DNA from 3 places in the Mesorhizobium australicum WSM2073 genome. Region 2 is predicted to be linked to each of the others. Evidence: predicted binding sites of a transcription regulator. Region 2 holds the regulator's gene; each other region holds the start of a gene.
What was found. Region 2 encodes PhoB, which activates phosphate uptake and scavenging genes when phosphate is short. Its sites were predicted from a motif close to TGTCATNNANCTGTCAT; they were not measured.
Positions count from the first base shown of each region.

Region 1 (9,934 bases), 3.1 Mb from region 2:
GACTGGACGGTCCAGTTGTAGGCCGCCCCGAGCGCCATCAGCACCGACGTGCCGAGAAACACCGCCGGCATGCCGAAATGGCCGCCCACAAAACCGCCGGCCAGTGGCCCCGCGACCTGTCCGACATACTGCGCCGAGATCGCCAGGCCAAGCACGTTGCCGCCAACGCCGTCGGGGATGTTGTGCCTGATGACACTGGCGATGCAGGGCAGGAGGCCGCCCAGCGCCAGGCCCATCAGGAAACGCAGGCCGATAAGCTGCCAGCTATTGGTGACAAAAGCCTGCGGGATAAGGAGCAGCGCCGAAACCGCCAGTGCTCCCACGACAACGTTCCAGTGCCCGATCCGGTCCGCGAGCTTGCCGAGCCAAGACGCCGAGAGGATGGTGCCCAGCGCGGCGGCCGACATCACAACGCCGGCGACGAGCGTCACCCTGCTCTGGTCCTCGATGAGCTGCTGCACATAGACGGTGATGATCGGCTCGATCGACATTGTGGCGAAGGCGAGCAGCATGCCGGTGGTCAGCATGGCCACGACCGGGCGCTTGTCCGGGATCTGCGACCAGCCGCTTTTCGGCTTTGCCGCCGACACCGGTTTGGCTGGCTTCGGACGCGGGCTCTCCTTGATGAGGAAGGTCGTTGCCAGGAAGGCGAGGAAGATCACACCGCCTGACAAGAGGAAGGTGGCGCGAATGCCGATCACCGGCGGCAGCACGCCGCCCAACAGGGGACCGACCAGCGAGCCCGCCGTAATGCCCGCCGACAGCACGCCAAGCGCCCAGCCGGAACGCTCCTTCGGCGTCTGCATGGCCACCAGTATGGTTGAACCGGAGGAGTAGCCGCCCGCGAAGCCGATCAGCAGGCGCAGCAGCACCAGTTGCGAAACCGTCTCGACCATGCCCGTCAGCGACATGCAGATCGCCATGCCGAAGGAGGCGCGCACCAGCATCACCTTGCGCCCGTAGCGGTCACCCAGGCGCCCCCACAGCGGCGCTACTGTGGCCGCGGCGAAGAAGGTGGCGCCATAAGCGACGCCGGACCACTGCACGATTGCCGCGTGGCCCTGTGCGCCGAGCTGTTCGACATAGAGCGGCAGGAATGGCAACAGCAGGGTCATGGCGATGAGCGTGCTGAACGAGCCCGCGAAACAGACCGCGAGATTGCGCCGCCAGTGAATGTTGTAGCCGCTTTGCTGCGTGTCTTCCTGCGTCATGCCCTGCCTGCCCGGTATCAGCGCTTGTTGCGGATACCATTTTGGGATACCAAACTGGTCTCCGTCATGAACTTCACGCCGGCCGCTGTCAATGCGGCTTCGGAAAGGGCGCGCGATGTCGCAGATGCAGAATGTCGAACGGCAGCTTCGCGAGATGATCCTGGCGCTCGAGATCGGGCCGGGAGAGCGGCTGACCGAACGCTGGATCGAAAGCCAATTCGGCGCCTCGCGCACGCCTGTCAGAGCGGCGCTGCTGCGGCTGGAGACCGAGGGGCTGGTCGGCAGGGACGGGCGCGGCTGGACCGTTTCGCCCATCAATCTGGCCGAACTCGAGCAGGTTGCGGTCTATCGCGAGGCGGTCGAGATCGCGGCATTGCGGCTGACGTGCGGGCAAGCCGACAAGAGCGCCATCGATGTCATCGAGGCGATGCTCGATTCCTGCGACGAAAATACGCCGCGCGAGGAGTGGCATCGTGTCGGCATGGATTTTCACATCGAGCTGGCGCGGCTCTCCGGCAACGAATTCCTGTTCCGGGCGGTTCGTGACGCGATGACGCGCCTGTCGCGCGCCCGCTGGCTGGAAGTGCGTGACGAGACGGCCCTTGGCCGTGCCTGGGTCGAACATCGCGCCATTCTTGCCGCGACACGCCTCGGTCAGGCTGATGAAGCCGCGCGGCTGCTGTCGGCCCACATCGTCGGCAGCCGTGATCGGCTGGTGACGTCGCTTGCCAACGACCGACGTGGCCTTCGCGCCAGGGGATTTGCCGTCGTCGCCGCTTAGTGCGGTCCATGCGCTGCGGCGCGCTGGCCGGAAAAACAGACGGGTCTGACGTGAAGCGCACTTTCGGCCTCGCTTCAAGGAAGCCGATGGCGTAAGAGCGGCGATGGAAAACAACCGGTTTGAAACACCCGTGACCGTCAAATCCGTCACGGCGGGAAGCACTCAGCTCTTGCGTTCGGCAAGGGAGGCTTCCGATTACCTCCTCAACAACTGGCCCGGCAAGCGCAGCCCCAAGCATCGTGCGGCGCTGCAGGCCTGTCACGACGCGCTCGCCGGCGACAAGCCGGCGATGAATGCCAGGCGCGCTTTCATCGCCGCGGCGCGGGAAGTGGATGTCTTCATCAGCGACAAGGCGCCAGCCTGATATTAGCTCGCGGTTTGGGCTGACAATTGGATTTGAGGCTCGGCCCGCATTAGCGGGCCGGATGCCGTTAATCCTTCGTTTCGGTCTCAGTCTCGGTTTCAGGCTTCGTACGTTCGCGCGCGGCAACCTTGGCCGCCAGCTTTTCAGCCTTCTTGGCCGCTTTCTGGCGGTCGCGCTCCTTGCGTTCCTGATCGTAGTTTGGTGCTCGCGCCATGTCGGCTCCTTTTTGTGACTGCCTTGCGGCCCTGAGCCTGCCTAGGAGCATTAGCCGTCAAACACAACAGCCGAAGCGATAATGCGTGGCTGCTGGCATCGAAGAGATGCGGGCGCTTGCCAGATCGGCGCCACAATGATGTAGGACATGCGGGCGCCATGGATTGAGAACCGCCCGTTTGTTTTGATCAAGTGACCGATGGCCACAATTTCGCGGACCGCAGCAAGAGTTTTCTATTATGCGAGAAACGTCGCGCGCGATGTCGCTCCGCAAGCGTTGTTTCGTGCCCGGCTGGCTGGCCGTCTCGAAAGGGCCAGGCTTTCCGGTGAGGCGGCGCGCCGCAGGCTGAATTACTACAACAAGTTGCAGGATGGTTTCGCGCCAAGCGCCGATGCCATGCGCATCGGCAAACTGCCCTTCACGCCGACCATGTACTATTACGACCTGAAGGAGTTCGCCCGCTACTTCGATCCCGGCCTGCTCATCGACCTGGAATTCGGCGACGTCAGGAATGTCCCCAAGGTGCCTTCGATCGTCAAGGACCGGCCAATCTGTGCTGACGACAAGAACGCGATCATCATGAAACTCGACAAGTTTCGTCATTTCCAGATGCCGGCTGACGCGATGTCGTTCGCCGACAAGCTGCCGTCCGTTGTCTGGCGCGGTGATCTCAACAATCCGATCAGGACAAGATTTCTGAACGCTGTGCGCGACCTGCCGTTCTGCGATGCCGGTTCGCACAAGCCGAACGCACCGCCCGAATACGCCAGGCCTTTTCTCAGCATCAGCCAGCACCAGCGCTATCGCTACATCGTCTCGCTCGAGGGCAACGACGTGGCGACCAATCTCAAATGGATCATGAATTCGAAGTCGCTCTGCATGATGCCGCCGCCGACCTATGAGACATGGTTTGCGGAGCGGCAGCTCGAAGCCAACGTCCACTATGTGCCGCTCGCGGCGGATTTCTCGAACCTTGAGGACCACGTCGCCTATTTCGAGCGGAATCCGGCGGAGGCGGAGCGCATCATCGCGGCTGCGAACGCCTATTGCCGGACATTCGACGACGAACAGACCGAGCAGACGATCTCCCTGCTGGTGCTCTACAAATACTTCGTGCTGTCGGGCCAGATCAAACCGGATGCCGAGGTGTGGCGCTACATAACGGGCTAGTTGCGGCGCTCGGTCGAGGCCGCCAGCCGCATTCGGGCGCTATCGGAATGCGTGGCTGGATGGTAGGGCAATCATGCTGCGGGAACCATCCCGACCTTCACTTGTTCAACCGCGTTTATCTTTGATCAAAAGAGTCCATGGCCACCCTCCAACGAACGACGGCAAAGGTCTTCTACTATGCGCGGAACGTCATGCGCGATATCGCGCCCCAGGCGATCTTCCGGCGGCGATTGGCCAGCCGCCTGCAGCAGGCCAGGCTCTCGGACGAGGCCGTGCGCCGGCGACTGAATCACTACAACAAGCTGCAGGACGCTTTTACACCAGGCCCGGATGCTGTGCGCATCGACAAGATACCGTTTGAACCGAGCATGTACTATTACGACCTGAAGGAATTTGCCCGCTATTTCGATCGATCATTGCTCATCGACCTGAAGTTCGGCGATGTCATCGGCGTGCCCAAGCTGCCGACCCTCGTCAAGGACCGGCCGATCCGCGCCGACAACGGCAATGCCGTCGTCATGAAGTTCAACAAATTCCGCCACTTCCACATGCCCCTCGATACCGTCGCCTTCGCCGACAAGCGCCCTGCCGTGGTCTGGCGCGGCGACCTCAACAACCCGATCAGGACACGGTTCCTGGATGTCGCGCGCGACTTGCCGTTCTGCGATGCCGGTTCGCACAAGCGCAGCGCACCGGCTAAGTACAGCAAGCCTTTCCTCAGCATCAGCCAGCACCTGCGCTATCGCTACATCGTCTCGCTGGAGGGCAATGACGTGGCGACCAACCTCAAATGGATCATGAATTCCAACTCGCTCTGTCTGATGCCGCCGCCGACCTACGAAACATGGTTTGGCGAGAGCCAGCTCGAGGCCGGTATCCACTATGCGCCGCTCGACCCGGATTTTGCCGATCTCGGCGAAAAAGTGCGCTATTTCGAAGGGCACCCGGCCGCGGCGGAGCGCATCATCGCCGCAGCCAATGCCTATTGCCGCAAATTCTCCAATGAACGGGACGAGCATGCGATCTCTTTGCTCGTCCTCTACAAATATTTCGTGCTCGGCGGCCAGATCGAACCCGATCCCGAACTCTGGCGGTTTATCGGCGGCTAGCTCTTGCTCTCTGCCTGACGCTGATCAGATATCGCTGCGGTCGAGAACCAGGTCGGCTGGGCCGAAGCGATCCTTCGCTGTCAGTTGCTGGTGCCAGTAGGGGTAGAGCAGAGCCGGCCGGCTGACCGCGTCGAGGCGCTGGCGTTCTTCGGTGCCGAGCTTCAGGGCCGCCGCCGCAAGGTTGTCCTTGAGCTGAACGTCATTGCGGGCACCGATCACCAGCGAGGAGACGGCAGGGCGTCCGAGCAGCCAGGCGAGCGCCACCTGCGCCGCCGAGACGCCACGATCCTTGCCGATCTCGATCAGCACATCGACAATCCGCCACAGCCGGTCCTCGTCGCGGATCGGCGGCTCGGACCAGCCGGCAAGCTGGCGAGCGGTCGGGCTGTCGCGGCGGTATTTGCCCGACAGCAGGCCGCCGGCGAGCGGGCTCCAGACCAAAACGCCCAGCCCTTGGTCGACCGAGATCGGCAAGAGCTCGTACTCGGCCTCGCGCGCTTCCAGCGTATAGTGGATCTGCTGGGTGACGAAGCGTTGCTGGTGACGGCTGTCGCTGATGGAAAGCGCCTTCATCACCTGCCAGCCGGAATAGTTGGAGCAGCCGATGTAGCGCACCTTGCCCTGGCTGACCAAACTGTCGAGCGCGGCAACGGTCTCCTCGAGCGGAGTGAGGCCGTCCCATTGGTGGACGAAATAGATGTCGATGACATCGGTCTTCAAGCGCTTCAGGCTGCTCTCGCATTCACGGATCAGATGATGGCGCGACAGGCCCTCGTCGTTCGGGCCCTTGCCGATCCGCATCCGCGCCTTGGACGCGATCAGCACATCGTTCTTGCGCTTGCCGCCGAGAGCTTCGCCTATGATCTCTTCGGAGAGGCCGTTGGAATAGACATTGGCGGTGTCGATGAGGTTGATGCCGGCATCGATGCACATATCGATCATCCGCTTGGCTTCGGCGAGATCGCTGTTGCCGACCGCGGCGAAGGGCCCGGCGCCGCCGAATGTCATGGTGCCAAGCGTCAGTGTCGAAACCTTCAGGCCGGAACGGCCAAGGGTGCGGTATTCCATGTCAGATCCTCACGATTTTGTTGAAGAGGCGTGCCGGCAAGGCAGGCCTGGAAGGCGACCGCGCATTTGTAGGACAATTCGGCCGGCTTGTCGCCATGCGACGACGGTCGATCGATCAGACATCGCGGAATTTGCAACGTCGGCAATTGCGCCTGTGCTGCAATAAAACCGTCACCGCCGGCCTATATTGAAGTCGGCTCAGGTGTTTCCATTCCCGGCCGCCGGCCAGCAATTTGGAGCGCCCAGTGGTAACCGACAGGGCTTGCAAGCGGAGCAGTTGATATGACCGAGCTGAAACAGAATTCCCCTGCCAAGGACTGGCTTGAAGCCGAGCTCGCCGACACGCTCGACGAGGACTATGAGCTCGAAATGTCGGAGCCGGCCCTCTCGATGGAGATCGCCAAGATCTACAAGAACTCGCATCCGCCTTCGATCGATCGCATGCAGTATTTTCGCGACCTGATCAGCCTCCAGTCCGAATTGATCAAGCTGCAATCCTGGGTCGCCTATCACAAGAAGAAACTGGTGGTGATATTCGAGGGCCGCGACTCCGCTGGCAAGGGCGGCGTCATCAAGCGCATCACACAGCGGCTCAATCCGCGTATCTGCCGCGTCGTGGCGCTTCCGGCTCCGACCGAACGCGAGAAGTCGCAATGGTATTTCCAGCGCTATGTCCCGCATTTGCCGGCAGGCGGCGAGATCGTTTTGCTCGACCGCTCCTGGTACAACCGCTCCGGCGTCGAACGGGTAATGGGTTTTGCCAGCCCCGAGCAGGTCGAGGAGTTCTTCCATGACGTGCCGGAGTTCGAGCGCATGCTGGTGCGCTCGGGCATCACCGTGGTCAAATATTGGTTCTCGATCACCGACGAGGAACAGCAAATGCGCTTCCTGATGCGGATCCACGACCCGATGAAACAGTGGAAGCTGTCGCCGATGGACCTGCAGTCGCGGGTGCGCTGGGAACACTACACCAAGGCCAAGGAGGAGACCTTCGCCCGCACCAACATTCCCGAGGCGCCCTGGTTCATCGTCGAGGGTAACGACAAGAAGCGCGCGCGGCTGAACTGCATCGACCATCTGCTCAAGCAGCTGCCGTATGAAGAGGTGCCGCACGAGGAGATCACGCTGCCGGAGCGCGTCTTCAACCCGGAATACGAGCGCCAGGTGCTGCCGCGCGAGCTTTACGTGCCGGAGAAGTATTGAGCGAGAGTTTTGTCTTTCTCCCCGTATAGTGACGGGGAGAAATGGGCTTTCGTCGAGGGTTTCTCCACCTTACGCCCGTTTGATGACGACGTGCGTGGCCAGTGCCGTCGCAACCTGTTCGCTGCACTGGTAGCCAAGATTCAGCATGTCGAGGCCCGCAAAAAGGTTCTCGCCTCTGCCAAGCAGCACCGGCGAGATCGCCACGTGCATGTCGTCGATCAGCTTTTCCTGCAGATACTGCCGGATGGTGGAGATGCCGCCGCCGACCCGCACATCCTTGCCTGACGCGGCGGCTTTGGCCTGTTCGATAGCCGAATGGATGCCGTCGGTTACGAAATAAAAAGTCGTGCCGCCTTCCATCACGATGGGATCGCGCTTGTAATGCGTCAGCACGAAGGTCGGGACGTGATAGGGCGGATTGTCGCCCCACCAACCCTTCCAGCTGTCGTCAGGCCACTCGCCCCGGATCGGCCCGAACATGTTGCGGCCGAGGATCCAGGCGCCGACATTCTCGAAGCTGCGCGCCGCAAAGTCTTCGTCAACGCCTGTCTCGCCGCCTTCCTGGCCAAACATCTTGCGGAAGGTGCGGGTGCTGAAAGCCCATTTGTGCAGGGCCGGTCCGCCGACACCGAGCGGATTTTCAAGGCTCTGATCGGGACCGGCGCCATAGCCGTCAAGCGACAGGCTGAAAGCGTTGACGCGAAGTTTGGACATGAGAACCTCCTCCTTGAGAACCGGTTGTCTTTTGCAAGTGGTTTCTTCTAGCAAACTGATTTTGAATTGCAAGTGGTTTTTCGAGCCGGAAAAGGTATTTCCGATTGCCGCCAAGCTACGGCCGCCGCCTCATTGGCGGTCGGTTGGCGCGCGACGATCTCAAGGGCCTCGCTGTGGCTGATCGTCAGGTCGCGGGCGGCAAGCGCCTCCCGCATGGCTTTCGCCATCGTCTTGGCGTCGCGATAGGCAAGCATGTCCGTTTCCTCGGGTCACGGCGAAGCCTTCGTCAGTGCCCGCAATGCCGACACCTTCGCCCGACGGTGAAACGGGTCAGGAAGCATCCTCAGGAGGCGTTCGCCATACCTCTTGGCCGAGGTGCGGGCTGCCGGCCGCTTCCGGCCATGCTTCCATCATAGCTGCAGTCGCCAGTTTTTGTCAGCGGGTTTTCGATAGAACCGCCGACCAGTTGAAAGAGTGGTGACATCTACTGAAGTGCCTTGCCCGGGAAGTCGGGCTACCCCTTCAGCATCACAGCCACTTCGGGCGCGAAATAGGTCAGGATGCCGTCGCAGCCGGCGCGCTTGAAGGCGAGCAACGATTCCAGCATCGCCTTTTCTCCATCGATCCAGCCATTGGAATCAGCCGCCTTGATCATCGAATATTCGCCCGAGACCTGGTAGGCGAAGGTCGGCATCTGGAATTCGTCCTTCAGCCGGCGGATGATGTCGAGATAGGGCAGGCCGGGCTTGACCATCAGCATGTCTGCGCCCTCGGCGAGGTCCTGTTCGGCCTCGCGCACCGCCTCGTCCGAATTGGCGTGGTCGATATAATAGGTCTTCTTGTCGCCCTTGAGCAGACCGGCGGTGCCGACCGCCTCGCGATAGGGGCCGTAGAAGGCCGAGGCGAATTTGGTGGCGTAGGACATGATCGCCACGTCCTGGAAACCGTTGGCGTCGAGCGCGTCGCGGATGGCGCCGATACGGCCGTCCATCATGTCGGACGGCGCGATGATGTCGGCGCCGGCCGCTGCCTGGATGACGGCCGCCGCCGCGACCTGTTCGACGGTCTCGTCATTGACGATGATGCCATCGCGCAGGATGCCGTCATGGCCATGGCTCGTGAACGGGTCGAGTGCGGCGTCTGTGATGATGCCGATCTCGGGTACCGCGTTTTTGATGGCGCGTGTGGCGCGGTTGATGATGTTTTCAGGGTCGAGGATGTGGGAACCCGTCTGGTCGCGCAGGCCGAGATCGACGTTGGGGAAGGTGGCAAGGGCCGGGATGCCGAGCTTGGCCGCGCGTTCGGCCTCCTTGACGGCAAGATCGACCGACAGCCGGAAGACGCCGGGCATGGCGGCAATCGGCTCCCGGACATTCCTGCCCTCGACGACGAAGATCGGCCAGATCAGGTCGTCGACCGACAGCCTGTTCTCCTGCACGAGCCGGCGCGACCAGTCGGCCTTGCGCATGCGGCGCAGGCGGCGGCTGCCGGTGACGTCATCGACGCTGCGCGTGCCGGCAGCTTTTGCTGGGGTGAATTTGTTCATGGCCAAAACTCCGGATCCGCGGCTTTTACCACGAGCCCTTGTGCTGACCAATGCGACACGTTTGTGCCAGCGCCGAAAGCTGCCACAGCGCTGTCCCGCCACGCCTATTGGTTCAGGGCTGCCCGTTGCCCGAAAGGATCTGTGCCGCGCCTCCGATTGCCACACGGAACGCGTCGTCGAAGCTGACACCGCGCACCTGCCAACGATAGGTCTTGCCGTGATCGGCCAGTCGCCAATCGGCGACCCAGCCCAGTTCCTTGTCGCTCCACACGATGGTGCCGGCGAGCGCTCGGTCGCCTCCGGCTTGCTTGGCCACTCGATCCAGCCTTGCCATGTCCGTCGCGCGCAGCGCTTCTTCGCCCAAGCCGGCAAGTTGCGCGGCCTTGGGAAACGCGACATGCATCAGCATCGGCCCGCTGGCATTGACGAAGGATTCGCGCATCGTCTCGCCACGCCCTTCCTCGGCGCTCAGCATGAAATGCCGCGCGCCTTGTTCGGTCGTGAGGAAGACGGTGAGTGTCGGCCGCTCGCCAAGCCAGGGCCTGCTGCCGAGC
Region 1 is NC_019973.1:4,582,687-4,592,620, reverse strand. It holds gene MESAU_RS22200 (MFS transporter) at 1-1,211, opposite strand, end outside; gene MESAU_RS22195 (GntR family transcriptional regulator) at 1,327-1,992, shown strand; gene MESAU_RS22190 (DUF982 domain-containing protein) at 2,123-2,356, shown strand; gene MESAU_RS30410 (hypothetical protein) at 2,424-2,570, opposite strand; gene MESAU_RS22185 (glycosyl transferase family 90) at 2,769-3,740, shown strand; gene MESAU_RS22180 (glycosyl transferase family 90) at 3,878-4,849, shown strand; gene MESAU_RS22175 (aldo/keto reductase) at 4,874-5,917, opposite strand; gene ppk2 (polyphosphate kinase 2) at 6,200-7,120, shown strand; gene MESAU_RS22165 (dihydrofolate reductase family protein) at 7,190-7,834, opposite strand; partial or broken gene MESAU_RS30405 (glyoxalase superfamily protein) at 7,978-8,088, opposite strand; gene hemB (porphobilinogen synthase) at 8,349-9,380, opposite strand; gene MESAU_RS22150 (DUF2066 domain-containing protein) at 9,493-9,934, opposite strand, start outside.
Region 1: a site for PhoB is predicted at 6,076-6,092, ahead of ppk2 (polyphosphate kinase 2). Genes of this name have one in related genera too.

Region 2 (9,934 bases):
GAGGCCATCGGCCTGAAAATCGCGTCTGATCGTGCCGCGCAGCTCGCGCGTGACATTGAGATCGATCAGCTTGGTGCCGAATCCCGTCCGCGATGGCGCCTCTACCCTCTTCTTCCCCGCCTCCCGCCAGTTCAGCGCCAGCGTCCGCTCGCGCCCCCGCCCTTCCAGCGACCAGTTCACCTTGAGAGCGCCAACGAAATTGCCGGCTTCGCCGTATTTCAGCGCGTTGGTGGCGAGTTCATGAAAGGTCAGCCCAAGCGCCTGCGTCGTTGTTTCATCGAGCAGCACCTCCGGGCCTGACAGGAGCCCGTCCGGCAGTTCCTTGCCGAACACTTGGCCAAGCTCGATGCGCAGCAGATCGGCAAGGTCGGCTTTCTGCCAGCGCGAGCGCGTCAACATGTCCTGCGAGGCGGCCATCGCCTGCAGCCTGGCCGAGAAGGAAGCGGAAAACTCATTGACGTCGGTTGCCCGCGAAGCCGTCTGCCGCGCGATCGCCAGCACCCTGGTGATGGAGTTCTTGATGCGATGCTTCATCTCCTGCAGCATCAGGTCCTTTTCGAGAAGGCTTTTTTCCGTCGTCTCGTGCAAGGCCGACACCGCGTCATAGGCTCGCTCCTGATAGCGCGCCACCAGCGCGATGGCGCCTGCCAGGAGCAGGCCGAACAGCCCCAGCATCACGGGGATGGCGCGCGAAGAGGGTTGCGAGAAGGCGCTGGTTGGCCTGAACAATACGGTCCACGGGCGTCCCGCCACGGTCATCTTGCGGGTGACCAGCAGCCGGTCTCCCAGGGATGAGGCCGGTGGCGTCTCCGAGCGGAACAACAGATTGTCGCCGTTCACCGCTCCATCATAGATCTCGGTGTTGACCGGCAGCAGCGGCGCACGGCTGAGCGCGATCTGGAACAGGTCCCGGGCCCGAAAGGCCGCATAGAGAAAGCCGGCGGTCGAGGACCGCGATGCGTTGATGACCTCCGGTGCGGTTTCCACATTGAGCCGCACATAGACCAGGAAGCCCGTGAAAGTCTGCGCCACGCCCATGCCCTGGCCGAGTTGCACCAGCCCGCTCGCATGCTGCTGGTCGTCGGCCATGGCTTTTTCGATCGCCGCACGCCGCACCGGCTCGCTGAACATGTCGTAGCCGATGATGGTCTGGTTGGACGGATCGAGCGGCTCGAAAAGCGCGATCGGCGTGCGCCAGGCCTGCGTCGTATCCGGATAGACCGGATGACTGGCGCCGAAATCGTGGAGGGTGTCGCGTTCCACCGCTGCCTCGTCGCCCGTCCTGACCAGCCGCAGGAAGCCGATGCCTCGCAGGCCGGCGAAATTGTTGTCGACATCCAGCGCCTTGAAGAATGCCTTGAACTCGTTCTGGGAAATATCGCCGTTGCGTGCGTCGAACAGGGCCTGTGTCGAGCGCAGCAGCGACAGGTGCAGGTCGATGCGGCTCTCGATCCGGTTGAGGGCGTCATCGGCCGCCCCTTCGAACTTGATACGGGCGGCTTCCTGCGTCGCGAAATAAGCGAACCCCGCCATGGTCATGCTGATCAGTGCAACGGCAATGAACGCGACGATTGGAAAAAGCTTCTTCAACGGATGATGCGGTCCATGAGCAAAACAGGACCTTTTATGGGCAAGTCGCCGGGCCAACACAATGGTCAGGCCACACCATCGTGATCACTGGCATATCACGTGACCGGCAACGGGGCGTGCCCGAAGCGGCCTGACCGGCCTCAGGCGGCGATCTTCAGCGCGCCCGGCCCCGGTATGGCACCTGGAGGACATTTGCCCAGGATGATCATCCCAAGCACCTCGTCCTGCGTGACGTCAGTCGTGCGGGCGGTACCGACCACCTGGCCATTCTTCATCACGCAGACACGGTCGGCCAGCTCGAAGACGTCGTGGATGTCGTGGCTGATCAGGAAGATGCCGATGCCATCGGATTTGAGCTGCCTGACCAACTCGCCGACCTGGGCGGTTTCCTGGGGCCCAAGTGCCGCCGTCGGCTCGTCCATGATCAGGATGCGGGCATTGAACAGGATCGCGCGGGCGATCGCCACCGATTGCCGCTGACCGCCTGACAGCTTGATCACCGGCTCCTTGAAGCGCTGGAAGCGGGGATTGAGCCGCCCCATCACCTTGCGCGCCTCGGCCTCCATGGCGACGTCGTCGAGCGTGCCCCAGGCGGTCATCAGTTCGCGGCCGAGGAACAGGTTGGCGGCGGCATCGACATTGTCGGCCAGCGCCAGCGTCTGGTAGATCGTCTCGATACCGTATTTCTTGGCGTCGCGCGGGTTGGAAATCGCTGCCTCCTCGCCATTGACGAAGATCTGGCCCGCATCGCGCTTGTAGGCGCCGGACAGGATCTTGATCAGCGTCGACTTGCCGGCGCCGTTGTGGCCGAGCAGTGCCACGACCTCGCCGGGGAAAAGATCGATCGAGGCGTCGTCGACGGCGCGGATGCCGCCGAAGGCGATCGAGATGTTGCGCATGTCGACCAGCGGCGTGCCAGTGGGCGCAGTTGTGAGGGCCCTTACGGGAGCGGTTTTGTCAGCCATGGTCGTATCCCTAAACCCGCTTGCGATAGACGGTGTCGAGCCAGACGGCGATGACCAGCACGGCGCCGACGACGATGCTTTGCAACGGCGAATCGACACCGAGCAGCACCATGCCCGACTGCAGCGACTGCATCAGCAATGCACCGAGCATGGCGCCGATGATGGTTCCCGAGCCGCCGGCAAGCGAGGTGCCGCCGATGACGGCCGCGGCAATGACCAGCAGCTCATCCAATGTTCCCAGCACATTGGTGGACGAGTTCTGCCGGGCCGACGAAATGGCGGCGGCGATCGTGGCCAGCACGCCCATGATCATGAACACCTTCATGGTGATCCAGCGCGTGTTGATGCCGGCGAGATTGGCCGCTTCCGGATTGCCGCCGATAGCAAAGACATAACGGCCGAAACGGGTGCGGTTGGTGATGAAGGTCATGACCAGACCGACGGCGACCGCCATCAGCACCGGTATGGCGATGCCGTGGGCGATGAACAGCCCGCCCTCCGGCACGGTGATGTTGTTGGCGGCCGCGTACCGGTTCACGATCCCGATCGGCCATGGATAGGAGTTGGCTAGCCAGACCGCGCCCATGATGACGGCGCAGGTGACGACGCCGAGCAGCGTCTCGGCCCAGATCGGCCGCAGGGGGAAGCGGAAGCGCTTGCGCTGGACCCGCCCGTTGAACAGCGCGAACACGACGGCCAGGCAGGCGACGATGCCGACGACCCAGCTCCAGGTGGCGCCGATCGATCCGGCCGGTCCGCCGCCCATAAGCTGGAACGTGGCGTCGAGCGGTGCCACCGTCTGGCCTGACGTGACCCACCAGGCGGCGCCGCGCCAGACCAGCAGGCCACCCAGCGTGACGATGAAGGCCGGCACTTCGAGATAGGCGATGACGAAGCCCTGGAAGGCGCCGATCAAAAGCCCGAGCGCCAGACCGATGACCAGTGCCAGGACCCAGATCCATGGGTTGCCGAGTTCAAGTCCTACGAACCGAACCAGGAAATGTACCTGCGCAAAGCCCATGACCATGCCGATCAAGCCCTCGGCGGAACCGACGGACAGGTCGATGTTGCGCATGACGATGACCAGCACCATGCCGCAGGCCATGATGGCGACCGCGGACGTCTGCACCGACAGGTTCCACAGATTGCGTGGCGTGAGGAACGTGCGGCTGTCGAAATCGAGCGGATTGACACCAAGACGCAGGCTCGAAATCACATGCAGCGCGACCCAGATCAGCAGCAGCGCGCCGATCATGCCGAGCATGCGGGTATCGATCTCGGTCGCCTTCAGGAAACGCGCGACCGCGCCGAGTTCCGACGCACGCGCCGTATCGGCCTGCGAGGTTGAGGTCGTGTCGGTCATGATGTCCTCCCAGCGGCTTGCCGTCTGACGCGGAGCCGGACCAGAGCCCAGAAGTTAGCCGCCAGCGGCGGAAACACAAATCTTGTCGGGAAAACGCCGCGGCTTGGAAGCAATTCCAGGAAAAGTGCGTAAAGGGTTTTTGTCCGGAATTGCGAAGACAAGGAAATTGGAACGGTCAGTGTTCAGAACACTGACCGTTCCACGCCGCGGCGTTTCCGACTTTTCAGGCGATCAAGCTCAGTTGCAGGCCGCGACGCTGCCCGCGGCAACGCCCGTGCAGACTTCGTCCTTCTTGATCCAGCCGGCGTCGATGACGAGGTTGAGATTGTCCTTGGTGATGGCCACCGGGGTCAGGAACAGCGACTTGACGGTGTTGCCGCCAGGCGTCGTGAAGTCCTTCACGCCGGCGATGTCGGTCATCTTCTTGCCGTCGGCGAGTTGCGAGGCGATCTCGGCGGCGTTCTTGCCGAGTTCGCGCGCGTCCTTCCACACCGACACGGTCTGGGTGCCGAGCGCGATGCGGTTGAGCGCGGCGTGGTCGCCGTCCTGGCCGGAGACCGGCACGGTGCCGGCGAGCCCCTGCGCCGTCAGCGCCGCGACGACGCCGCCGGCGGTGCCGTCATTGGCGGCGACCACGGCGTCGACCTTGTTGTCGTTGGCGGTGAGGAACTGTTCCATGTTCTTCTGGGCGTTGGCGGGCAGCCAGCCGTCCGTATAGGCTTCGCCGACATTCTTGATCTTGCCGCTGTCTATGGCCGCCTTCAGCACTTCCATCGAGCCCGAGAACAGGAAGTCGGCATTCGGATCGGCGCCGGAGCCCTTGATGAAGACGTAATTGCCCTCAGGCTTCACCTTGAACACTTCGCGGGCCTGCATGCGGCCAACTTCCTTGTTGTCGAAGGTCAGGTAGAAGACGTCCTTGTTCTCGATCAGGCGGTCATAGCCGACGACCGGAATGCCCTCGTCGAGCGCCTTCTGTACCGCCGGGCCGATGGCCGACGCGTCCTGCGCCAGGATGATCAGCGAATTGGCACCCTGCGAAATCAGGCTCTCGACATCGGTCAGCTGCTTGCCAGGATTGGACTGCGCATCGGCGGAAATGTACTTGTCGCCCGCGGCCTCGATCGCCTTCTTCATGGCGGCCTCGTCGGTCTTCCAGCGCTCCTCCTGGAAGTTGGACCACGACACGCCGATAACCTTGCCCTTCGCCTGCGCGACCGACGCCAGCGTCAGCGACATGGCGACACCCGCCAGAATGGCGACTGTGAATCTCTTCATGATATCCTCCCTGCGCCGCGTGTGGCGCGACCAAACTGGCCCTAAGGCCGGCACAAAGGCTCTAATTTTTTCGAGCCTCGAAAAAACACTGGTCCATCGCCGGAACACTGTCAACATCGATTCTGACGGATTTTGAGGTGCCGGAAGCCTTTTTTCGAGCCCCGCAATAAATAATGACAGCCCCAGCCGCTTCTGCCAGTATTCGACCCGTTGCCGGAGGTGTTCGAGGGGGCGTCAAGAACCGCGGCGACGGGGAGGAAATCATGTCGGTCGGAATCCGCCACGACGATCTGCGCCGGCGCAACCGCGCAATGGTGATTGGAGCCGTGCGCCGGGGTGGCCAGCCCTCGCGCACCGAGATCGCCGCCACCACCGCCCTGAGCCACTCGACCATATCGGCGATATCAGCCGACCTGATCGGCGAAGGTATCCTGAGCGAAGGCAAGCCGAACGAGGCCGGCTCACTGAAACGCGGCCGGCCGCAGGTGGGCCTTTGTCTCAACCCCGAGGCCGCGGCGGTCATGACCGTGGTGCTGTCGCTGAATTTCCTCTCCGTCGCCGTCATCGACTACGCCGGCCAGGTGATATCGGAGGAGCAACGCCGGCTGGACACGCTGACCATGTCGCGCGAGGCGCTGATCGGCGAATGCGTGGCCATCGTCCGACGCCGCCTCGAGGATCCCGACCTCGATGTCGCCAGCATTGCCCGCATCGCGCTGGCGATCCAGGGCATCACCGACACCGAGGCGCGCGCCATGCTGTGGTCGCCGATCACGCCGCAGACGGACATTGCCTTCGCCGATATACTCGAAGCCGAATTCGGCATCCCCGCCACCATGGAGAACGACTGCAACATGATGGCTGTGGCGCTGCGCTGGCGCGACCCCGAGCGCTACCGCGACGACTTCATCGCCATCCTGCTCTCGCACGGCATCGGCATGGGCCTGGTGCTGAAGGGCGAGCTGTTCACCGGCACCCATTCCTCAGGCGGCGAGTTCGGCCACATGATCCATCGCCCCGGCGGCGCGCTCTGCCGCTGCGGGCGGCGCGGCTGCGTCGAGGCCTATGCCGGCAACTATGCCATCTGGCGTAATGCAGGACAGATGGGTGAGGACGCCAAACCGGTCGACGTCAGCGACGCCGACATGCGCGCATTGGCGGCCACGGCGCGCGAAAGAGACGGACCGGAGCGCGAGGCCTATCGCAAGGCCGGCGAGGCGCTGGGCTATGGCCTTGGCAGCTTGTTCGCGCTGATCGATCCGGCGCCGGTTGCGATGGTCGGCGTCAGCGCCGCCGCCTTCGATCTGATCGAGCCGGCCTTGCGTGAGGCCATCGCCCAGACCGCCGGCGGCCAGCATTCGACGTCGATTTCCTTCGATACAGAGCTGAACGAATTGCCGCTGATCCGCGAGGGCTGCGCCATGCGCGCGCTCACCTTCGTCGACCAGGAGATCTTCGCGCCGGGCGTGCAGGTGAGATCCGGCAAGAACGTGGCCTGATCTCAATCCTCGCGGATTGCGTAGCCCGCGCCACGGATGGTGCGTATCACATCGGGCATGCGGCCATTGTTGACCGCCTTGCGCAGGCGGCCGACATGCACATCCACGGTGCGCTCGTCGATGTAGATCGTCTCGCCCCAGACATTGTCGAGCAACTGGCTGCGCGAGAACACGCGGCCGGGATGGCGCATCATGAATTCGAGCAGCCTGAACTCGGTCGGTCCGAGCCGGATCTCGCTCTTCTTGCGATAGACCCGGTGCGATTCGCGGTCGAGCACGATGTCGCCGACCTTGAGCACGCTGGACAGCACTTCCGGTTTGGCGCGGCGCAGCAGCGCCTTGACCCGGGCCATGAATTCCGGCGTCGAGAACGGCTTGACCAGATAGTCGTCGGCGCCGGTCGAGAGGCCGCGCACGCGATCGCTCTCCTCGCCGCGCGCCGTCAGCATGATGATCGGCAATCGCTCCGTCTCGGGCCGCATGCGCAGGCGCCGACAGAGTTCGATGCCGGAAACCGCCGGCACCATCCAGTCGAGCACCAGCAGGTCGGGCACGTTTTCCTGGAGGCGTATCTCGGCTTCGTCGCCGCGTGTCACCACCTCGACCTGGTAACCCTCGGACTCCAGGTTGTAGCGGAGGAGCACGCCCAGCGGCTCCTCGTCCTCCACCACCATGATGCGTGGCGCGATCATCGATCGATCATCCCTGCCGTCAAGCCGCCGGCACCGACATCGCCGTCTCGTCCTGCTTCGGACGGTTGGCGGGCAGTTGCGTGCCGGTCAGCACATAATACGCATTCTCGGCGATGTTGGTCACGTGGTCGCCAATGCGTTCGAGATTCTTGGCGCAGAACAAAAGATGCGTGCAAGCCGTGATGTTGCGGGGATCCTCCATCATGTAGGTCAGGAGTTCGCGGAAGACCGAAGTGTATTTGACGTCGATGCGTTCGTCGTCATTCCTGAGCTTGGCGAGGGCGGCGGCATCGCCGGCCGCATATTCCTCGACGACGCCCTGCACCTGGATCAGCACCAGCTGCGCCATGGAGTCGATGGAATGCGACAAGTCGCGCGGCGTGGCGGTGAGGCCGACCGAGCCGACGCGCTTGGCGATGTTCTTGGCAAGGTCGCCGATGCGTTCGAGATCGCCCGCCATGCGGATCGAGCCGACGACATGACGCAGATCGTCGGCCATCGGCTGGCGCTTGGCGATCAGGGTAATGGCGCGATCATCGAGTTCGCGCTGGCGCGCGTCCATGATGGCGTCGTCGGAGACGACGCGCTGTGCCAGCGCGTTGTCGGAATTCAGCAGCGCCTTGGTGGCGCCGCCGACCATCGTGCCGGCGAGATCGCCCATGTCGCTGATCAGCCTGCTGATCTGCCCGAGATCCTCGTCGAAGGCTGCGACTGTGTGTTCGGCCATGATCCTGGTCCTCGTATGCGTGAGATCAGCCGAAGCGGCCGGTGATATAGTCCTGCGTGCGCTTCTCGCGAGGCGACGTGAAGATCTTCTCGGTCTTGTCGAATTCGACCAGCTCGCCCAGATACATGAAAGCCGTCTGCTTCGAGACGCGCGCGGCCTGCTGCATGTTGTGGGTGACGATGACGATCGTGTAGTCGGCCTGCAACTCGTCGATCAATTCCTCGATCTTGGCGGTCGACAATGGGTCGAGCGCCGAGGCCGGCTCGTCGAGCAGGATGACCTCCGGCTTGACCGCCACGGTGCGGGCGATGCAAAGCCGCTGCTGCTGGCCGCCCGACAGGCTGAGGCCGCTGGCGTTGAGCTTGTCCTTGACCTCGTTCCACAGCGCGGCGCGTTTCAACGCCTGCTCGACACGGCCGTCCATCTCGGCCTTGCCGATCTTCTCATAGAGCCTGACGCCGAAGGCGATATTCTCATAGATCGACATCGGGAACGGCGTCGGCTTCTGGAACACCATGCCGATCTTGGTGCGCAACAGGTTGAGGTCCTGCGAGCGGTCGAGAACGTTCTGGCCGTCGAGCAGCACCTGACCCTCGGCGGTCTGCTTGGGGTAGAGCTCGTAGATGCGGTTGAAGACGCGCAGCAGCGTCGACTTTCCGCAACCCGACGGTCCGATGAAGGCCGTCACGCTGCGCTCGGGCAGCGACAAGGTGATGTCCTTCAGCGCCTTCGACTGGCCGTAGTAGAAATTGAGGTTCTTGACCTCGATCTTCGCCTTGGCGGCTGCCTCGGCGGCAATCGTCATGTCTGGAGACAACATCTGGCTCATTTGTCCTCTCTGCGTCCGGTCAGGCTGCGCGCAAAGATGCTGAGCGCGAGAACCGTCAATGTGATTATGAGTGCGCCGGTCCACGCCAGTTGCTGCCACTCCTCGTAAGGGCTGAGAGCGAACTGGAAGATGGTCACCGGCAGGCTGGCCATCGGCGCATTGAGATTGCTCGACCAGAACTGGTTGTTGAGCGCTGTGAAGAGTAGCGGCGCCGTCTCGCCGGAAATGCGGGCAATGGCCAGCAATATGCCGGTGACGATGCCGGACATCGCCGCGCGGTAGGCCACCGAACGAATCACCACCCAGCGCGGCGCGCCAATCGCCGTGCCGGCCTCGCGCAAAGCGTTCGGCACAAGGTTGAGCATGTCCTCGGTGGTACGCACCACGACGGGAATGACCAGGATGGCCAGTGCCACGGCACCGGCGATGGCCGAGAAATGCCCCATCGGCCGCACCATCAATTCGTAGACGAACAGGCCGATGATGATTGAGGGCGCCGACAGCAGGATGTCGTTGATAAAGCGCACCACGGTGGTGAGCTTCGAAAAGCGGCCATATTCGGCCATGTAGGTGCCGGCCAGCACGCCGATCGGCGTGCCGACGACGATGCCGATAATGGTCATCACGATGCTGCCGTAGATGGCGTTGAGCAGGCCACCGGCATCACCGGGCGGCGGGGTCATTTCCGTGAACACTGAGAGCGAAACGCCCGACAGGCCCTTATAGAGCAGCGCGCCGAGGATCAGTGCCAGCCAGGCAAGGCCGATGCCGGCGGCGATGACGCAGAGCGTCATCATCACACCGTTCTTGCGCTTGCGGCTCTGGTGAAGCGATGCGGCTGTCGACATCGGTCAGACTCCGGTACGGGCATCGATGCGCATCAGCATGTAGCGGGCGATGGCAAGGATGAGGAAGGTGATGACGAACAGGATCAGACCGAGCGCCACCAACGAGGAGGTGTAGAGATCGCCGACGGCTTCGGTGAATTCGT
Region 2 is NC_019973.1:1,495,955-1,505,888, reverse strand. It holds gene MESAU_RS07185 (CHASE domain-containing protein) at 1-1,590, opposite strand, end outside; gene MESAU_RS07180 (ATP-binding cassette domain-containing protein) at 1,731-2,555, opposite strand; gene MESAU_RS07175 (sugar ABC transporter permease) at 2,566-3,918, opposite strand; gene xylF (D-xylose ABC transporter substrate-binding protein) at 4,156-5,196, opposite strand; gene MESAU_RS07165 (ROK family protein) at 5,460-6,695, shown strand; gene phoB (phosphate regulon transcriptional regulator PhoB) at 6,698-7,387, opposite strand; gene phoU (phosphate signaling complex protein PhoU) at 7,407-8,114, opposite strand; gene pstB (phosphate ABC transporter ATP-binding protein PstB) at 8,140-8,943, opposite strand; gene pstA (phosphate ABC transporter permease PstA) at 8,940-9,791, opposite strand; gene pstC (phosphate ABC transporter permease subunit PstC) at 9,795-9,934, opposite strand, start outside.

Region 3 (9,934 bases), 300 kb from region 2:
ACGCGCAGCAGCGGTTCGTCGGTCATTGCGCCGGCTCCATGTTTCCTGCTGCAAGATCGGTTTCGGGGGCAAGGTGGCCGCGATGGCCGTCGGCGCGCCGCTTCTCGCAATAATCGGTGTCGGAGCAGACGAACATGTGGCCGCCATGGTCGTCGAGGATGACCTCGTCGAGATAGACATTCTCGGCCGCGCACAGCGCACAGGGCTGATCGAAAGTCTGCACCTCGAACGGATGATCCTCGAAGTCGAGGCTCACCACATCGGTGAAGGGCGGCACGGCGTAGATGCGCTTTTCGCGGCCGGCGCCGAACAGCTGCAGGGCCGGCGAGCGGTGCATCTTGGGATTGTCGAATTTTGGCGTCGGCGACGGGTCCATCACATAGCGGCCCTCGATCTTGACCGGATAGGCATAGGTGGTGGCGATGCGGCCGTGCTTGGCGATGTCCTCATAGAGCTTCACATGCATGAGGCCGTATTCTTCCAGCGCATGCATTTTCCGCGTTTCGGTCTCGCGCGGCTCGAGGAAGCGCAGCGGTTCGGGGATGGGCACCTGGTAGACCAGCACCTGGCCCGCCGTGAGTGGATGTTCGGGGATGCGGTGACGGGTCTGGATGATGGTGGCGGTGGCGGTATCGGTGGTGACCGCGACGTTAGCGACTTTCTTGAAGAAGGCGCGGATCGACACGGCATTGGTGGTGTCATCGGCGCCCTGGTCGATGACCTTGAGCACATCGTCGGGGCCGATAATCGACGCGGTGACCTGCACGCCGCCAGTGCCCCAGCCATAGGGCATCGGCATTTCGCGCGAGGCGAACGGCACCTGGTAGCCCGGAATGGCGATGCCCTTGAGGATCGCGCGGCGTATCATCCGCTTGGTCTGCTCGTCGAGATAGGCGAAGTTGTAGGTGGCGATGTCTGTCGGTTGCGCAGTCATTCCGCTGCCTCCTTTTTTTCTTCCGCCTTCGCTGGATTCTCGCGTGCTTCGTACTCGGCGCGCATGCGACGTACGAGATCGAGTTCGGCCTGGAAGTCGACGTAGTGCGGCAGCTTCAGGTGCTCGACGAAGCCGGTGGCCTGGACATTGTCGGAGTGCGAGATGACGAACTCCTCGTCCTGGGCGGCGGCGACGATATCCTCGCCGAGCTCGGAGGCGCGCAAGGCGCGGTCGCAGAGCGCCATGGCCATCGCCTTGCGTTCGCTCTGGCCGAAGACGAGGCCGTAGCCGCGGGTGAATTGCGGCGGCGCCTTGGCCGAGCCCTTGAACTGATTGACCATCTGGCATTCGGTGACGCGCACCATGCCGAGCGGCACGGCGAAAGGCAGTTCGGGAACGTCGAGCTCCAGCTCGACCTCGCCGATGCGGATTTCGCCGACAAAGGGATGGTTGCGGGCATAGCCGCGCTGGGTGGAATAGCCGAGCGCCAGCAGAAAACCTTCGTCGCCGCGCGACAGTGCCTGCAGGCGGATGTCGCGCGCCATCGGGAATTCCAGCGGCTCGCGTGTGATGTCGCCGGGAACATGATCCCCAGGCATGTCGCCATCGGGCTCGATCAGGCCTTCGCGGGCAAGGATAGCCGAGACACGCGGCATCGCCTGGGCTTCCGTCTCGCGCCGCAAGGGCTCGGCGACATCGACACCGGCGGCGAGCTCGGGGTCGAGCAGGCGGTGGGTGTAGTCGAAGGTCGGGCCGAGCAACTGGCCACCGGGCAGATCCTTGTAGGTCGCCGACACACGCCGCTCGACCAGCATGGTGCTGGTGTCGATCGGTCTGGAATAGCCGAAGCGCGGCAGCGTGGTGCGGTAAGCGCGCACCAGGAAGATCGCCTCGATCATGTCGCCGCGCGCCTGAACGATGGCTAGCGCGGCCAGTTCCCTGTCATAGAGCGAGCCTTCGCTCATCACCCGGTCGACGCCGAGCGCCAGCTGTTCCACGATCTGGTCGAGGCGAAGCGGGGGCACCGAGCGGTCGCCGCGCCGGCGGTCGGCAAGCAGGCTGTGGGCGTTGGCAATGGCGGCTTCGCCACCTTTTACCGCGACATACATCTTACGCCTCCATCGTCTTGATACGCGTCGTGCGCGGCAGGCAGGCTATGCGGTCCGATGTGGCGAGGATGATGTCGACGCCGCGCGGAAAGCGCCTGATATTCTGCTTCCACTGCTCGACGAAATGGCGCGGCATCTGTGCCGGCGCGATCGTGGCGCTGGTTTCGATGCCCGGGCCTTCCAGCAGTAACGGAGTGCCTGAAACGAGGTCGCCGACCTGCAGGATCAGCGTCGTCGATCGGTCGGGATAATCCTGCGTGCCCTGCGAAAAACCGTCGAGCGCCATCATCTCGGCCGGCGTGGCAACAAACGCGAAATGCGCGTCGGCCGGCGTGTTGGCCAGCGGCGCGCCTGTGTGGAAACCAAGCCAGGACCCGATCGCGGCGGAGGCATGCAGGGGAGGGTCGAGCCAGAGCGGCGTGTCGTTGTCGCATAGCGCCAGTGCTACGGCGCCCGACGTCGCCGAGAGCGGAGCCGGTGGGCGGGCCAGGGGTGGCAAGGGGTGGACACTGCCCGGCCGCGCCATGGCATCCATGACGGCCCGAAACACGGTCTGAGCGTTGAAGACCGGATCGGCGAAACCGCCCTCGATCGATTGCGCAGCGATATCCATCAATCTTCTCCGCGAACCATGGTGAAGAAATCCACCTTCGTTGCCGCCGTCTCGGCGCGGCGTTTTTCCTGGACAGCGGCAAGCGCCGACCGCAAAGGCGCGATCAGCCTGGTCTCGACCTCGGTGCGGCGGGCAGGGTCCTGCCAGAGCGCGTCGGCTATTGCTCCCAGCTTCGCCTTCTGCTTGTCGCGGCCAAGCGCGTAGCAATGGCCGACCTGCCCGGATGGCAGCCGGACAGTGGCACGCGTGACGGTCGCCTCGCCGACATTGAAGGGCGCGCCGCCGCCGCCGATGCGGCCACGCAGCGTGACCAGGCCCGTCTCGGGACCGCGCAGAAGTTCGGCTTGCGAAGGCAGGCCGGACTCGTTCCAGAGCCGCACGATGTCGTCGCCGCTCGATTGCGCCAGCGTCGCCATGGCGGCCTTGCGCTCGGCCTGGTCGCGGCCTTCCTGTCCTCGCATCGCCAACTTCCTCTCAGCTAAATTTGTCTATTGATATAGACAACTATACAAATTATACATATTACCTAACGCGAGTCCATGACGGGTGCGTGACAGGCCGGGGGGCAAAACATGATCGGGCATGATGTGGCCGACAGCATCGAGCGGCGCAGCGGCGTCTCACTGTGGCGCCAGATCGCCGACAGGATCCTGCAGTCCATCGCCGCCGGCGATTTCGCCGAAAACGCCGCGCTGCCGCCCGAAGTCGCGCTGGCCGAGCGCTACGGCGTCAACCGTCACACCGTACGCAGCGCCATATCGGCCCTCGTGCAGGAGGGCGTGCTGCGGGCCGAGCAGGGACGCGGCACCTTCGTCCTGTCACGCAAGCGGCTGTCCTATCCGATTGGCGCGCGGACACGCTTTTCGGCTGGCCTGCAGGGGCAGACGTCGGAACGGCACATCGTGCTGCTCGCTTCGTCGGTCGAGCCCGCCAGCCAGCGCGTGGCCGAAGGCCTTGGCCTTGCCAGGGGTGCCGAGGTGATCCGGTTGGAGACACGCGGCGAGGCTGACGGACGGCCAGTGTCGCGCGCCGCTGGATGGTTCGATGCCCGGCGCTTTGCCGGCATCGACAAGGCGATGGCGCAAACCGGTTCTATCACCGCCTCGCTCGCACGTTTCGGTATCGACGATTATCTCAGGCAATCGACCGTGCTCTCGGCGCGCCATGCCGACGCCGCCGATCTCGCCGATCTCGATCTGCAGCCGGGCGCCATCGTGCTGGTCACGGTTGCGGTCAACGTCACACCCGACGGCCAGCCGATCCAGTTTTCGGAGTCGCGTTTTCCGGCCGAGCGGGTGGAGTTGAAGCTGTCGGCGCTGTAGGGCTATCCGATCTCGATCACGGCCTTGATCAGGCCCGACTTTTCATGCGCCCAGCGTGCGAGATCTCCTGGCGTATCGGCCAGCGTGGTGCGGTGGGTGACAAGCTTGGCCAACGGCACGGCACCATTGCGGATCGAGGCCGCGACATGGTCGAAGTCGGCGCGCAACGCATTGCGGCTGCCGATCAATGTCATTTCTCGCTTGTGGAACTCGGGATCGGAAAAAACAATATCGTCCTTGACGACGCTGACCAGCACCAGCGCTCCGCCATGCGCGACGTGGGCAAAGGCAGATTGAACCGATCGCGTGTTGCCGGTGGCGTCGAAGACCACGTCGAAGCCTTCGCCGTCGGTCGCATCACGCACCAGATCGGACACGGGTCCTTGCGAGCCGTCGAGAATCGAAAAGCCGAGTTCACTCGCCGCGAAGACCAGTCTTTCGGTGCTCATGTCGAGAAGTGTCACGTCCAACCCGGCAATGCGGGCGAAGATGGCGGTGCCGAGCCCGATCGGGCCAGCGCCGATGACCAGGGTGCGGGCGCCAGGCTCGGCCCGGGCGCGCCGGACGGCATGCGCGCCGATGGCCAGGAATTCGACGGCGGCGGCGTCGGCGAGCGACAGGCCGTTGGTGGGATAGAGATTCTTAGCCGGCACCAGGATCTGTTCGCACATCGCGCCGTCGCGGTGCACGCCGAGCACTTCGATCCTGACACAGCAATTGGGCTTGCCGTGCCGGCAGGCGATGCATTTACCGCAGGAAAGGTAGGGGTTGATGATCACCGGTTCGCCAAGGGCGAGGTCGACGCCTTCGCCCCGCTCGGTCACTGTGCCGGAGACTTCATGGCCCATGATGCGGGGATAGGCGAGGAAAGGGTGCTTACCCTCGAAGATATGGTAGTCGGTGCCGCAGATGCCGACATGACTGACCGCCACCAGGGCCCAGCCGGGAGGCGGGGCGCCGGGAGCCGGGTGGTCTTCGACAACAAGGTCGCCGGGCGAGCGGCAGACGACGGCTTTCATGCTTTGATCCAGTCTGTTCAAGAAATCGCCGGCCCGCGCCAGGCCGGCGATCGATTGGAATGCGTCATTTGCCGCGGCGGCGCAGTCCGTCGAAGTAGACGATGATGATGATCAGCGCGCCGGTGATGATGCGCTGCCAGAACGAGTTGACGTTGAGCAGGTTGGCGCCGTTGTTGATGGTGGCCAGGATGAAGGCGCCAAGCAGCGGCCCGTGCACCGAGCCGACCGCGCCGAACAGCGAGGTGCCGCCGATGACCGAAGAGGCGATCGCCTGCAGTTCCCAGCCCTCGGCCTGGGTCGGGTTGCCGATGCCGATGCGGGCGGCGAGCAGCACGCCGACGAAGGCCGCGCACAGGCCGGACAGCGTATAAGCCATGTAGATGGTGCGCTGGACATTGACGCCGGACAGGCGCGAGGCCTCGGCGTTGGAGCCGACCGAAAAGAGGTAGCGGCCCCAACGGCTGTGATGCAGGAAGACATAGGCGGGCACACCCACCAGGATCACCATCCAGAACAAATTGGGGATGCCGATAAAGGAATTGCGCGAGAAGGCGGTAAAGCTGTCGCTGTTGATGTTGATCGAGTTGCCGTTGGTCATCAAAAGGCCGATGCCGCGCAGCGAGGTCAGCGTCGCCAGCGTGATGATGAACGGCGGCAAGCCCATCTTGACGATGCCGAAGCCATGGAAAAGGCCGATGGCGACACCGACGAGCAAGGTGATCAGGATGGCGACCGCGATCGGAACGCCGGCATTGATCAGCATGGCGACGACGACGGTGGCGAAGCCGACCACCGCGCCGACCGACAGATCGATGCCGCCGGTGATGATGACGAAGGTCTGGCCGACCGCCATGATGGCGATCATCGAGCCCTGCCGCAGAAGATTGGCGATGTTGTTGCCCGAGGCGAAGCTTGGCGTCGCCAGGGACAGGACGATCCAGAGCAGCACCAGCAGCGCCAGCAGCGTCAGCCCGAACAGGACGTTGTAGTTGCGCTTCGGTTTTTCGGCGGGGATCGCCTCGATGCTCATGTCTGTCCTCCCAGTTTTTCTTGTTTCTCGGCGAGCGCCTGCGTGAGAATGTCCTCGTGACTGGCGGTGTGGAACCCGTGCGTGGCCACCAGCTTGCCGCGCCGGAACACGTGCAGCGTGTCGGCCAGTTCGTAGACCTCCGGCAAATAGGACGAGATCAGGATGATGCCGGCGCCCTTCGACAACAGCTCGCCGAACAGGCGATAGATCTCCGCCTTGGTGCCGACATCGACGCCGACCGTCGGTTCGTCGAAGATGAACAGCTTGGCGCCGTGCGCCAGCCATTTGCCGATGACGATCTTCTGCTGGTTGCCGCCCGAAAGGCTCGACGCCAGCGCCCCGCGCGTCGGCGTCTTGATCCTCAGGCCGGCGATCTGACGGTCGGCCTCGGCCTTCTCTTTCGCGTTCGAGATCAACAGATTGCTGGAGATGCGCTTGTAGATCGGCAAATTGAGGTTGAGGCCGACCGGCAGATTGAGGCAAAGGCCCTGGTCGCGGCGGCTTTCCGGCGCCAGTGCCATGCCGAGCTTGATAGCGTCGTGCTCGGAGTTGATCTGGACGTCCTTGCCTTCCCACAGGATCTGGCCGGCCGACTTCTTGTGACGTCCATAGAGCGAGGTGACAAACTCGCTGCGGCCGGCGCCGATCAGTCCATAGAGGCCGACGATCTCACCGGCACGCACCGTCATCGAGATGTTCTCGAAGCCTTTGCCCGACAGGTTCCTTGTTTCGACGATCGGAGCGCCCGGCGTGAAATGCTCCTTGTGATAGACCTGTTCGATAGAGCGGTTGATCATCATCTTGACCAGCTCGGCATCATTGGTCTCGGCGATATTGCGTGTGCCGACCAGCGTGCCGTCGCGCAGCACGGAAACCCGGTCGGCGAGTTCGAAGACCTCCTCCATGCGATGGCTAATGTAGATGATCGTCACGCCTTCACCCTTCAGGCGCCGGATCAGCGTGAAAAGCTGGTCGGCCTCCTTGCGGGTGAGGTAGGCCGTGGGTTCGTCGAAGATCAGGAATTTGGTGCCGCGCACCGTGGCGCGGGCAGCGGCGATCAGCTGTTGCTGGCCGATGGTGAGATCACCCAGCATGACATGCGCCGGCAGGTCGAAGCCGAGATCGTCGATGATCGTCTGCGCTTCCCTGACCATGGCGCGCTGCTGCAGGATGCCGAAACGGGAATTTTCCTCGCCAAGGAACATGTTGGCGGCGACCGTCAGGTGACGGCACAGCACGACTTCCTGGTGCACGGCATTGATGCCGAGCGCCATCGCTTCATGCGGCGTCGCCAGGGCTGCCGGCTGGCCTTCCCAGAGGACCTCGCCAGAGGTGCGCGGCATGACGCCGGTCAGGAGTTTGATGAGGGTCGATTTGCCGGCGCCGTTCTCGCCGACGATGGCGTGGATTTCGCCTGACTTGAAGGCGAGATTGACCGGCTTCAGCGCATGGGTGCCGGGGTAGCGTTTTTCCAGCCCGCGCAGTTCGAGGATGGTCCTGCCGGGTTCCAGCACGGGGGCCGGATGCAGTTCCTGCGCCGTCGGCGTCATGACAATCCTCCCAGATTGGCCTCGCGGTTGGCATTCGGCGAGGCTGCGGTCGTCTTTCAGGCGAAGGCCAAACGGGCTGATCGCCAAGCCGCTTTGGCGGCGGATGCTTCCGGGGCCTCTAGCCCCGGAAGCGGTTTTGAACGCCGGCTGCTTAAAGCTTGGGATTGAGCAGCGCGTCGATCTTGGGGTCCTTCATATTGGCCTTGGTCACCAGATTGGCGCCGGTGTCCACATTGGCCTCGACCTTTTCGCCCTTCGAGGCGGCGAGCGCGGTCTTGATGCCGTCATAGCCCATCCGGTAGGGATCCTGGACGACGAGGGCGGAAATGACGCCGTCGTTGAGGAACTTGATCAGCTTCTCGTCGCTGTCGAAGCCGACCAGCGCCAGCTTGCCGCCAAGGTTGTTCTCGGCGACGGCCTGGCCGACGCCCTGCGCCATGATCAGGTTGGAGGCGAAGATGCCCTTGAGGTTCGGATTGGCTGTGATCAGGTCGGTGGCGATGTTGAGGCCGGTGGTGGCCTGGCCGTCGGCGTATTTGTCGGCGACCAGCTTCAGGCCGGGATATTTTGCCTTGAGCTGCTCGGTGAAGCCCTGCTTGCGCTGTTCGAGCGAGCCGGCGCCGGGAGCGTTGGTGATCAGGGCGACGTCGCCCTCGATCTTGCCGCCATTGGCGGCGCCGATGGCGGCGGCAAGGCCGTCCGCGGCGACGCGTCCGCCCTGCACGTTGTCGGTGGTCAGGAACGAGGTGAAGGCCTTGGAGTCGGCGCCGGAGTCGATGCCGATGACCTTGACCTTGGCGGCCGCTTCATCGATCGGCTTGCCCAGCGCCTTGAACTCGGTGGGCGCGATCACGATTGCGGCCGGGTTGCTGGCGACGGCGTTCTCGAGGATCGAGACCTGGCCGTTGACGTCGGTCTCGGCCTGGGCGCCGAGTTCCGGCACGTTGATGCCGAGATCCTTGCCGGCCTTGCGGGCGCCGGCCAGAACGATCTGCCAGTAGAAGGACGTGGTGTCCTTGACGATGATCGGGATAGTCACATCCGCCGCCGAAACCGGTGCGGTATGCATGACGCCGGTGAGCATCGATGCTGCCGCCAGGGCCATGACGGCGCGGCGGTTGAGAATGCTGGTCACGAATTTCATAGGATCCTCCCTAAGTCGCCCGGTGAACGTTAACGGAAGCTCCGTCCGGATAGGCGTAGCCCAAACAGAACTTTATCAATAAAAAACAGTTGCACCGTTTTGATAGTGCATCGATCCAGCCGATGCAAGCGGTGTTTCAGCCAGTTCTTCCAGACAATGACTCCCCTAGCGGCGGCTTCTCCCTTGTCGCGGTCAGGCGCTCCCGTTTCCGTTCTGTAAAGCCATGGAATATTAATTCCATAGCTCAGTCAATATGGAATGTTCATTCTTCTTTGGATCGCGACATCGCGAAGGCGGGTCGCGCGCCCGTGCACATCGCGACGATGCGCTTCAATGCAGTTCCTGCACCACCGTGTAGGGACGATACCTGGCATAGTCCGTCTCCGGCACGTCGATATCGAGCAGTTCGAGGTTGCGCGTCAGGTTTGCCAATTTTGCGGTACCGGTCAGCACAGTGGCGACCGCGGGTTCGTGCAAAGGAAACTGGAACGCGGCGGCGGGCAGCGGGTAGCCACCTTCAGCGGCGATCTTCTCCATGGCATCGACACGGTCGAGAACATCGCGGCTGGCGGGCTGGTAGTCGAAATGCGCCCCTTGCACCGGCCCGGTCGCCAATATGCCTGAGTTGAAAACCCCGCCAATGACAAGCGAGGTCCGTTGCGCCCGGCACAGCGGCAGCAATTCGGCTTCCGCGCTGCGGTCGAGCAAGGAATAGCGGCTGGCGAGCAGGATGCAGTCGAGCGGCGCGCGGCGCATCACGTCGAGGCAGATCTGGACTTCATTGACGCCGAGCCCGTAGGCGGAAATCGTGCCGGCCCGCTTCAGCTCCTCGAGCGCCTTGAGGCCGCCGTCCATCAACTGGCGAAAGTGCAATTTGGTTTTCTCGACACCGTGCGTGTAAACGCCGATATCGTGGACAAACAGGATGTCTATCCTGTTTAGCCCAAGGCGCGCATAGCTGAACTCGACCGAGCGCATGATGCCGTCATAGGAATAGTCGTAGTCCAGCGCGAAGGGCAGCGGATCGACATAGGAGTGGTCTGGCACCTGATCTTCGGGCACCGGGTGAAGCAGGCGGCCGACCTTGGTCGACAACACATAGGAATCACGTGGCTTGTAGCGCAGGAAATCGCCGAAGCGCCGTTCCGACAGGCCGAAACCGTAGAAGGGCGCGGTGTCGAAATAGCGCAGGCCCGCCTCCCAGGCACCCTGC
Region 3 is NC_019973.1:1,795,723-1,805,656, forward strand. It holds gene phnK (phosphonate C-P lyase system protein PhnK) at 1-26, opposite strand, end outside; gene MESAU_RS08585 (alpha-D-ribose 1-methylphosphonate 5-phosphate C-P-lyase PhnJ) at 23-934, opposite strand; gene MESAU_RS08590 (carbon-phosphorus lyase complex subunit) at 931-2,043, opposite strand; gene phnH (phosphonate C-P lyase system protein PhnH) at 2,045-2,656, opposite strand; gene phnG (phosphonate C-P lyase system protein PhnG) at 2,656-3,117, opposite strand; gene phnF (phosphonate metabolism transcriptional regulator PhnF) at 3,229-3,978, shown strand; gene MESAU_RS08610 (zinc-binding alcohol dehydrogenase family protein) at 3,981-4,997, opposite strand; gene MESAU_RS08615 (ABC transporter permease) at 5,062-6,027, opposite strand; gene MESAU_RS08620 (sugar ABC transporter ATP-binding protein) at 6,024-7,577, opposite strand; gene MESAU_RS08625 (ABC transporter substrate-binding protein) at 7,729-8,721, opposite strand; gene MESAU_RS08630 (aldo/keto reductase) at 9,052-9,934, opposite strand, start outside.
Region 3: a site for PhoB is predicted at 3,196-3,212, ahead of phnF (phosphonate metabolism transcriptional regulator PhnF). Genes of this name have one in related genera too.